3 regions of the Janthinobacterium sp. PAMC25594 genome follow, and region 3 is predicted to be linked to each of the others. Evidence: predicted binding sites of a transcription regulator. Region 3 holds the regulator's gene; each other region holds the start of a gene.
What was found. Region 3 encodes sigma-54, which starts transcription at its own class of promoters, with help from an activator protein. Its sites were predicted from a motif close to TGGCANGNAANCTGCTTT; they were not measured.
Positions count from the first base shown of each region.

Region 1: the regulator sigma-54 is predicted to act here: its motif matches at 1,526-1,543, upstream of prpB (methylisocitrate lyase).
Region 2: the regulator sigma-54 is predicted to act here: its motif matches at 972-989, upstream of urtA (urea ABC transporter substrate-binding protein).

Region 1 covers NZ_CP080377.1:6,357,773-6,360,093, reverse strand. Annotated here, with positions in the region: gene prpC (2-methylcitrate synthase) at 1-506, opposite strand, end outside; gene prpB (methylisocitrate lyase) at 576-1,463, opposite strand; gene KY494_RS28555 (hypothetical protein) at 1,793-2,041, opposite strand; gene KY494_RS28550 (hypothetical protein) at 2,165-2,321, opposite strand, start outside.
Region 2 covers NZ_CP080377.1:6,154,923-6,157,243, forward strand. Annotated here, with positions in the region: gene KY494_RS27605 (DUF4349 domain-containing protein) at 1-410, shown strand, start outside; gene KY494_RS27610 (hypothetical protein) at 486-680, opposite strand; gene urtA (urea ABC transporter substrate-binding protein) at 1,042-2,295, shown strand.
Region 3 covers NZ_CP080377.1:3,445,792-3,448,112, reverse strand. Annotated here, with positions in the region: gene lptB (LPS export ABC transporter ATP-binding protein) at 1-586, shown strand, start outside; gene KY494_RS15475 (RNA polymerase factor sigma-54) at 591-2,069, shown strand; gene hpf (ribosome hibernation-promoting factor, HPF/YfiA family) at 2,139-2,321, shown strand, end outside.

The sequences.
Region 1 (2,321 bases), 2.9 Mb from region 3:
AGGAAGTGGCCGCCGATCGAGTCGTCGTCCGTTTCCACTTCGATGCGCTTGCCGTTATGGCTGTAGTGGTACCAGTACAGCAGCATGGAGCCGAACGACGCCATCAGGCGGTCCGCGATGTCGCGCGCGCCAGGCGCGTTATGGTCGTCTTTTTCAGGCAGGGTGCAGCCCAGCACGGACACGCCCGTGCGCATCACGTCCATCGGGTGGGCGGCGGCCGGCAGCGCTTCCAGGGCCGACTTGACAGCCGACGGCAAGCCGCGCAGCGATTTCAGCTTGGCTTTGTAGCCTTTCAATTCGGCGGCGGTGGGCAGCTTGCCGTGCACCAGCAGATAGGCGATTTCCTCGAATTCGCAGCTGTCGGCCACGTCCAGGATGTCATAGCCGCGGTAGTGCAAATCGTTGCCGGTCTTGCCGACCGAGCACAGCGCCGTATTGCCGGCGGTAACGCCGGACAGGGCGACGGATTTTTTAGGCTTGAAAGTAGCGACTTGCGGTGCGGTCATTGTGTTCTCCAGATTGAATAGTCTCGGGTGCGTCAATGCGGGACCGGCATGCGGTCCCTGCTTCTTTACTTATTTCTTTTGCGCGGCGAACAGCGCGTCGAGCTTTTGCTCGAAGTCGTGATAGTTGATCGATTCATACAGCTCCATGCGCGTCTGCATGGTGTCGACGACATTCTTTTGCGTGCCGTCGCGGCGCAGCGCGCGGTAGACGTTGTCGGCCGCCTTGTTCATGGCGCGGAAGGCCGACAGCGGATACAAGGCCAGGCCCACGTGCGCGCTGCGCAGTTCGTCCAGCGTGAACAGCGGCGTGGAACCGAATTCCGTGATGTTGGCCAGGATAGGCACGTTGACGGCCTTGGCGAACGTGGCATACATGTCCAGGTCCGTGATGGCTTCCGGGAAGATCATGTCGGCGCCCGCCTCGACGCAGGCGACGGCGCGTTCCAGTGCCGCTTCCAGGCCATCGACGGCCAGCGCATCGGTGCGCGCCATGATGACAAAGTTGGGGTCCGTGCGCGCATCGACGGCCGCCTTGATGCGGTCGACCATCTCTTCCTTGCTGACGATTTCCTTGCCCGGACGGTGGCCACAGCGCTTGGCGCCCACCTGGTCTTCGATATGCAAGCCGGCCGCGCCGAACTTGATCATCGATTTCACGGTGCGCGCCACGTTGAAGGCGGACGAACCGAAGCCCGTGTCGGCATCGACCAGCAGCGGCAGGTCGCACACGTCGGTGATGCGGCGGATGTCGGTCAGCACGTCGTCCAGGCTGGAAATGCCCAGGTCGGGCAAGCCCAGCGAGCCGGCCGCGACACCGCCGCCGGACAAATAGATGGCTTTATAACCGGCACGCTTGGCCAGCAAGGCGTGGTTGGCGTTGATGGCGCCGACGACTTGCAACGGGGATTCTTCCTGGACGGCCTTGCGGAATGCGGCACCTGCGGAGTATTGAGTCATGTGTTCACCTTATGGGTTTCGGATGGTCCCGAATGTTTCACGGAGTGGCTATGAGCATCAGTATTGCAAATGCCGTGCCAGCACCGCTCACCGGCCCGGAAAATGCGTCACGCACAGTGAAAATCAGGGGAAACGGCCACGCAACGGCGCTGCACGCGCTGTCACGCACGGGAACAGCGATGTCATAATGCATGACAATGATGTTTCAAATATGTTTCAATCATTCCATTTGAAACATTGAAACATGAAACAGACCAGACTGCCACCGGGCGCGCACATAAAAAAACAGCCGGCGGGTGCCGGCTGCAGGTTTGCTGAAAATGCAGGAGCTAAGCCAGCCGCACCAGCGGATTGGCGATGATGTTGTCGATCTGGCGCACGGCTTCTTCGCAGGCGGCGGCAATGGCGCCATCCTCGTCGTCGCGCACGAACTGCATGGTCGAGCCTTCGAATACTTCCAGGCCTTCCGCGGTGGCGCGTTCGATGTCGCAGCTGGCCGACCATTTGCCATCGGTGGTGGGCACGGCCAGGGGAACGATTTCCCAGCCTTTATAGTGAATTTTAGAACTGTTTTCCATGGGTGCCTCCTTGGTGACTGACTCAATAGTGGAAATCGTAGCATGAAGCGGGACCGCTAGCGACGTGTTTCACGCGCCAGCGCGCGGTCAGGCTGACTTTCGGGCTAAACGATTTACGCTGGCTCAAGGACGCAGCAGATTATCCACTTCCGTCCTGGCCACTTCTATCCCGGCCGTGCAAGCCGTTTCAGGTGCCGCATAGCCACCCAGGGTGCGGCTGCGCGTGATCGCTTGCGCGGCGCTCTCGCCCTCGCGCTGCAGGCGGTAGGTAAAATCCCAT
Region 2 (2,321 bases), 2.7 Mb from region 3:
TGGGGCGTCCCGTGCTCGACAGCAAGAAACGCCTGGAAATGCTCAAGCAGTACCAGGCGCAGTTGCAGGATCTGGAAAAACGCTCGGGCGCGAACGTCGATGCCTTGATCAAGGTGACCAAGGAACTGGCCACCGTGCAAGTGGAACTGGAGCAGGCGACGGCGGCCAATGCGCTGTTGATGCAGCGCATCGACACGGACTTGCTGAACGTGGCCATCAGCGCCGAAGGCAGGCAGTCGTTCTGGCGCCCCGTCAAGCGGGCGCTGGGCAATTTCACGGAAAACCTGTCGGAAGGCGTGGCCAACGCCATCACGGCCATGGCGTATATCCTGCCATGGCTGCTCGCGTTCGTGCTGCTGTTTCCGCTGGGACGCAAGGGCTGGCGCCGTTTGCGCGGCATCAAACACTAGGCGCGCACCGCAAATGTGAACAGGGCCTGCGCGCTGCAGGCCCTGGAACGGCGTCACACGCTTGCCGTAGCTTGATTAGACGCTGCGGTTTGCCGTGATGGCAGACACGACGTCGGCCGTTTTTTTCGGACGCTTCTTGATATTGCTGCCCGTATTGCCCTCATCGTCCATCTTGACCTGGTTCGTGCTGGTGGCGCTCGCCGGCGCAGCAGGTGCGGCGCACGCGCTCAACAGCAACAGGGCGCACACGCCCGCGATCATATTTTTCATGATTTAACTATCTAAGTGAGTTAAAAGTAAAAGAAAAGTAGCAAGCTACACGCTGATTTCATGTTTACTTATGCCGCCAAGCAATGCGACAGAAGAGGCTCCCATCTTAGTGGGCTTATCAAGAAAGCTCAATTAATTTTTAAATAATTCCTTCCCGTTATCGCTGCATCGCTTCTCTTCTGCATGGGCGCAGCCCCGCACTCCCCAGGAAGTGGCGCCGGCGCACCAAAACGGTGGGCGCCGCAGCGCCCTTACCGTCCTTGTTCCCGCGACGCCGCTACGTGGCGCGGCTGGCATGCATTCTGCTTTAACAACATCGTATGCCCAGTCCGTCCCCCATGAATACATCACAGGAGTCCCCATGTCACGACGCATCATCCTGAAAGCGGCCGCCGCCGGCGCACTGGCCCTGGCCATGTCCACCACCATGCAGGCGGCCCTGGCCGCCGATACCATCAAGGTGGGCATTTTGCACTCCTTGTCGGGCACCATGGCCATCTCCGAAACGTCGCTCAAGGATGTGGCGCTGATGACGATCGCCGAGATCAATGCCAAGGGTGGCGTGCTGGGCAAGAAGCTGGAAGCCGTCGTAGTCGACCCCGCGTCGAACTGGCCGCTGTTCGCGGAAAAAGCGAGACAACTGGTGGCGCAGGATAAAGTCGCCGTGGTATTTGGCTGCTGGACGTCGGTGTCGCGCAAGTCGGTGTTGCCCGTGTTCAAGGAACTCAACAGCCTGCTGTTTTACCCGGTGCAGTACGAAGGCGAGGAGCTGGAAAAGAATGTGTTTTATACGGGCGCCGCACCGAACCAGCAGGTGATCCCGGCGGTGGAATACCTGATGAGCACAGATGGCGGCGGCGCCAAGCGCTTCGTGCTGCTGGGCACGGACTATGTGTATCCGCGCACCACCAACAAGATCTTGCGCGCCTTCCTGAAAAGTAAAGGCGTCAAGGATAGCGATATCAGCGAGGTCTACACGCCGTTCGGCCATGCCGACTATCAAACCATCGTCGCCAACATCAAAAAGTTTTCCACGGGCGGCAAGACGGCCGTCATTTCCACCATCAATGGCGATTCGAACGTGCCGTTCTACAAGGAGCTGGGCAATGCGGGCTTGAAAGCCACGGACGTGCCCGTCGTCGCGTTTTCCGTGGGCGAGGAAGAGCTGCGCGGCATCGATACCAAGCCGCTGCTGGGGCACCTGGCGGCGTGGAATTATTTCGAGTCCGTCAAGAACCCCGTCAACACGGCCTTCATCAAGCAGTGGAAGGCGTATGCGGTGGCGCAAAAGTTGCCGAACGCGGGTTCCGTCGTGACGAACGACCCCATGGAAGCGACCTATGTGGGCATCCACATGTGGGCGCAAGCCGTGGAAAAGGCGAAATCGACGGACACGGACAAGGTGATCGCCGCCATGGCGGGCCAGAGCGTCAAGGCGCCATCGGGCTTCACCCTGACCATGGATGCGACGAATCACCACCTGCACAAGCCCGTGATGATCGGCGAGATCAAGGCCGATGGGCAATTCAATGTTGTGTGGAAAACCAAGGAACTGATCCGCGCCCAGCCGTGGAGCCCGTATATCAAGGGCAATGAGGGCAAGCAGAAGCTGTAAAAAGCTTGCGCGTCGATTCGTCGCCG
Region 3 (2,321 bases):
CCTGGTGCCGTCGGACGGCGGCAGCATCGATATCAGCGGCGTGGACATTTCCCGCCTGCCCATCCACCGCCGCGCGCAGATGGGCCTGTCGTATCTGCCGCAGGAAGCGTCCGTCTTCCGCAAGCTGACGGTGGAAGACAATATCCGCGCCGTGCTGGAAATCCAGACCGTCGAAGGCCGTCCCCTGAAGAAGGCCGAGATCGAAGAGCGCCTGGATAAATTGCTGGCCGACTTGCAAATTGAAAAGTTGCGCGAGAACCAGGCGCTGTCCCTGTCGGGCGGCGAGCGCCGCCGCGTGGAAATCGCCCGCGCGCTGGCCACCGACCCGCGTTTCGTGCTGCTCGACGAGCCGTTCGCCGGCGTCGATCCCATCGCCGTGATCGAGATCCAGCGCATCGTGCGCTTCTTGAAGGAGCGCAATATCGGCGTGCTGATCACCGATCATAATGTGCGCGAGACGCTGGGTATTTGCGACCGTGCCTACATCATCAACCAGGGCTCGGTGCTGGCGTCGGGACGCCCCGACGACATCATCGCGAACGAGTCGGTACGCCGGGTCTATCTGGGCGAACACTTCCGCATGTGAGCCAATGAAACAATCATTGCAGCTGCGCACCTCGCAGCACCTGGCACTGACGCCGCAGTTGCAGCAATCGATACGCCTGCTGCAATTGTCTACCCTGGAATTGCACCAGGAACTCGAGCAACTGCTGACGGACAATCCCTTGCTCGAGCGCCTCGACGATCCGCTCGACCGTTCGCTGCGCCTGCTGTCCGACGGGGCCCTGAGTTCCACGGCCGCGCCGGCCGAAGCGCCGCCCCAGCCGCCAGGCCAGGAGGCGCCCGCAGCGCCAGCCGAAGCGGAAACCTTTGACGGCGAGGCGGGTGACAGCCCGGCCGCCGCGGACGGCGGCGACAGCGACTGGAGCGAGGCGAGCCGGGGCAAGGCGCCCGACGACGAAGATTCGCGTCCGCAACTGGAGGCCCATCACTGCACCCTGCGCGAACACCTGATGGAGCAGATGCGCGTGACGGTGCTCGAATTGCGTGACCGCGCGCTGGTCGAGCTGATCATCGACGCGCTCGACGACAATGGCTACCTGGAAGAGTCACTCGACGACATCCTGGCGCGCCTGCCGGAAGAGCTGGAAATCGACGCCGACGAGATGCGCACGGCCTTGTCCCTGCTGCAAAGTTTCGATCCGCCGGGCGTGGGCGCGCGCAATGCATCCGAATGCCTGGCGTTGCAAATCAAGCGCTTGCCGCACGTCGCCATGGTGACGCGGCGCATGGCCCTCGTCATCGTGGAAAAGCACCTGGCCTGGTTTGCCCAGCGCGATTTCAACAAGCTGAAAAAAGCCCTCGATTGCGACGAGGAAGACTTGCGTGAAGCGCAGACGGTGATTCGCCAGTGTAATCCGCATCCGGGCGCCGTGTTTGCCTCGGACGTGTCCGATTACGTGGTGCCCGACGTCGTCGTCAAGCGCGCGCGCAATGGCTGGCAAGTCACCCTGAACAATGACGTCATGCCGCGCCTGCGCGTCAACGCCATGTACGCCAACCTGCTCAAGCAGGGCAAGGGCGAGGGCGCCATGGGTGCACAGTTGCAGGAAGCCAAGTGGCTGATCAAGAATATGCGCCAGCGCTTCGACACGATCCTGCGCGTGGCGCAGGCGATAGTAGAAAGACAAAAGAACTTTTTCTCGCATGGGGCCGTTGCCATGCGCCCCCTTGTGCTCCGTGAAATAGCTGATACACTGGGTTTACACGAGAGTACTATCTCGCGGGTAACAACTCAAAAGTACATGCTGACCCCGCACGGCATGTTCGAGTTGAAATATTTCTTTGGTAGCCACGTCGCCACCGAAGCGGGGGGCGAAGCGTCATCGACGGCGATACGGGCATTGATCGTGCAACTGACAGGAGCAGAAGACCCTAAAAATCCTTTATCCGACAGTAAGATTGCGGACATGCTGGGGGAACAAGGCATGGTGATTGCGCGACGTACTGTTGCCAAATACCGGGAAGCGTTGAAAATTCCGCCAGTGAGCCTGCGTAAGTGTTTGTAAGTTTTTTTCGGTTCCTCTGCGGGCCGGATAGGATGGACCGCACGAACCCGATCATCTTTAGGAGTGTGTATGAATCTCACCATCAGCGGACATCATCTCGAAGTGACACCAGCCATCCGTGAATACGTACAAACGAAGCTGGAGCGCGTGAAACGTCATTTCGATCAAGTTATCGATATCGCCGTGATTCTGACCGTGGATAACCTCAAAGAGAAAGAAAAACGTCAAAAGGCCGAAGTCAACCTGCGTCTG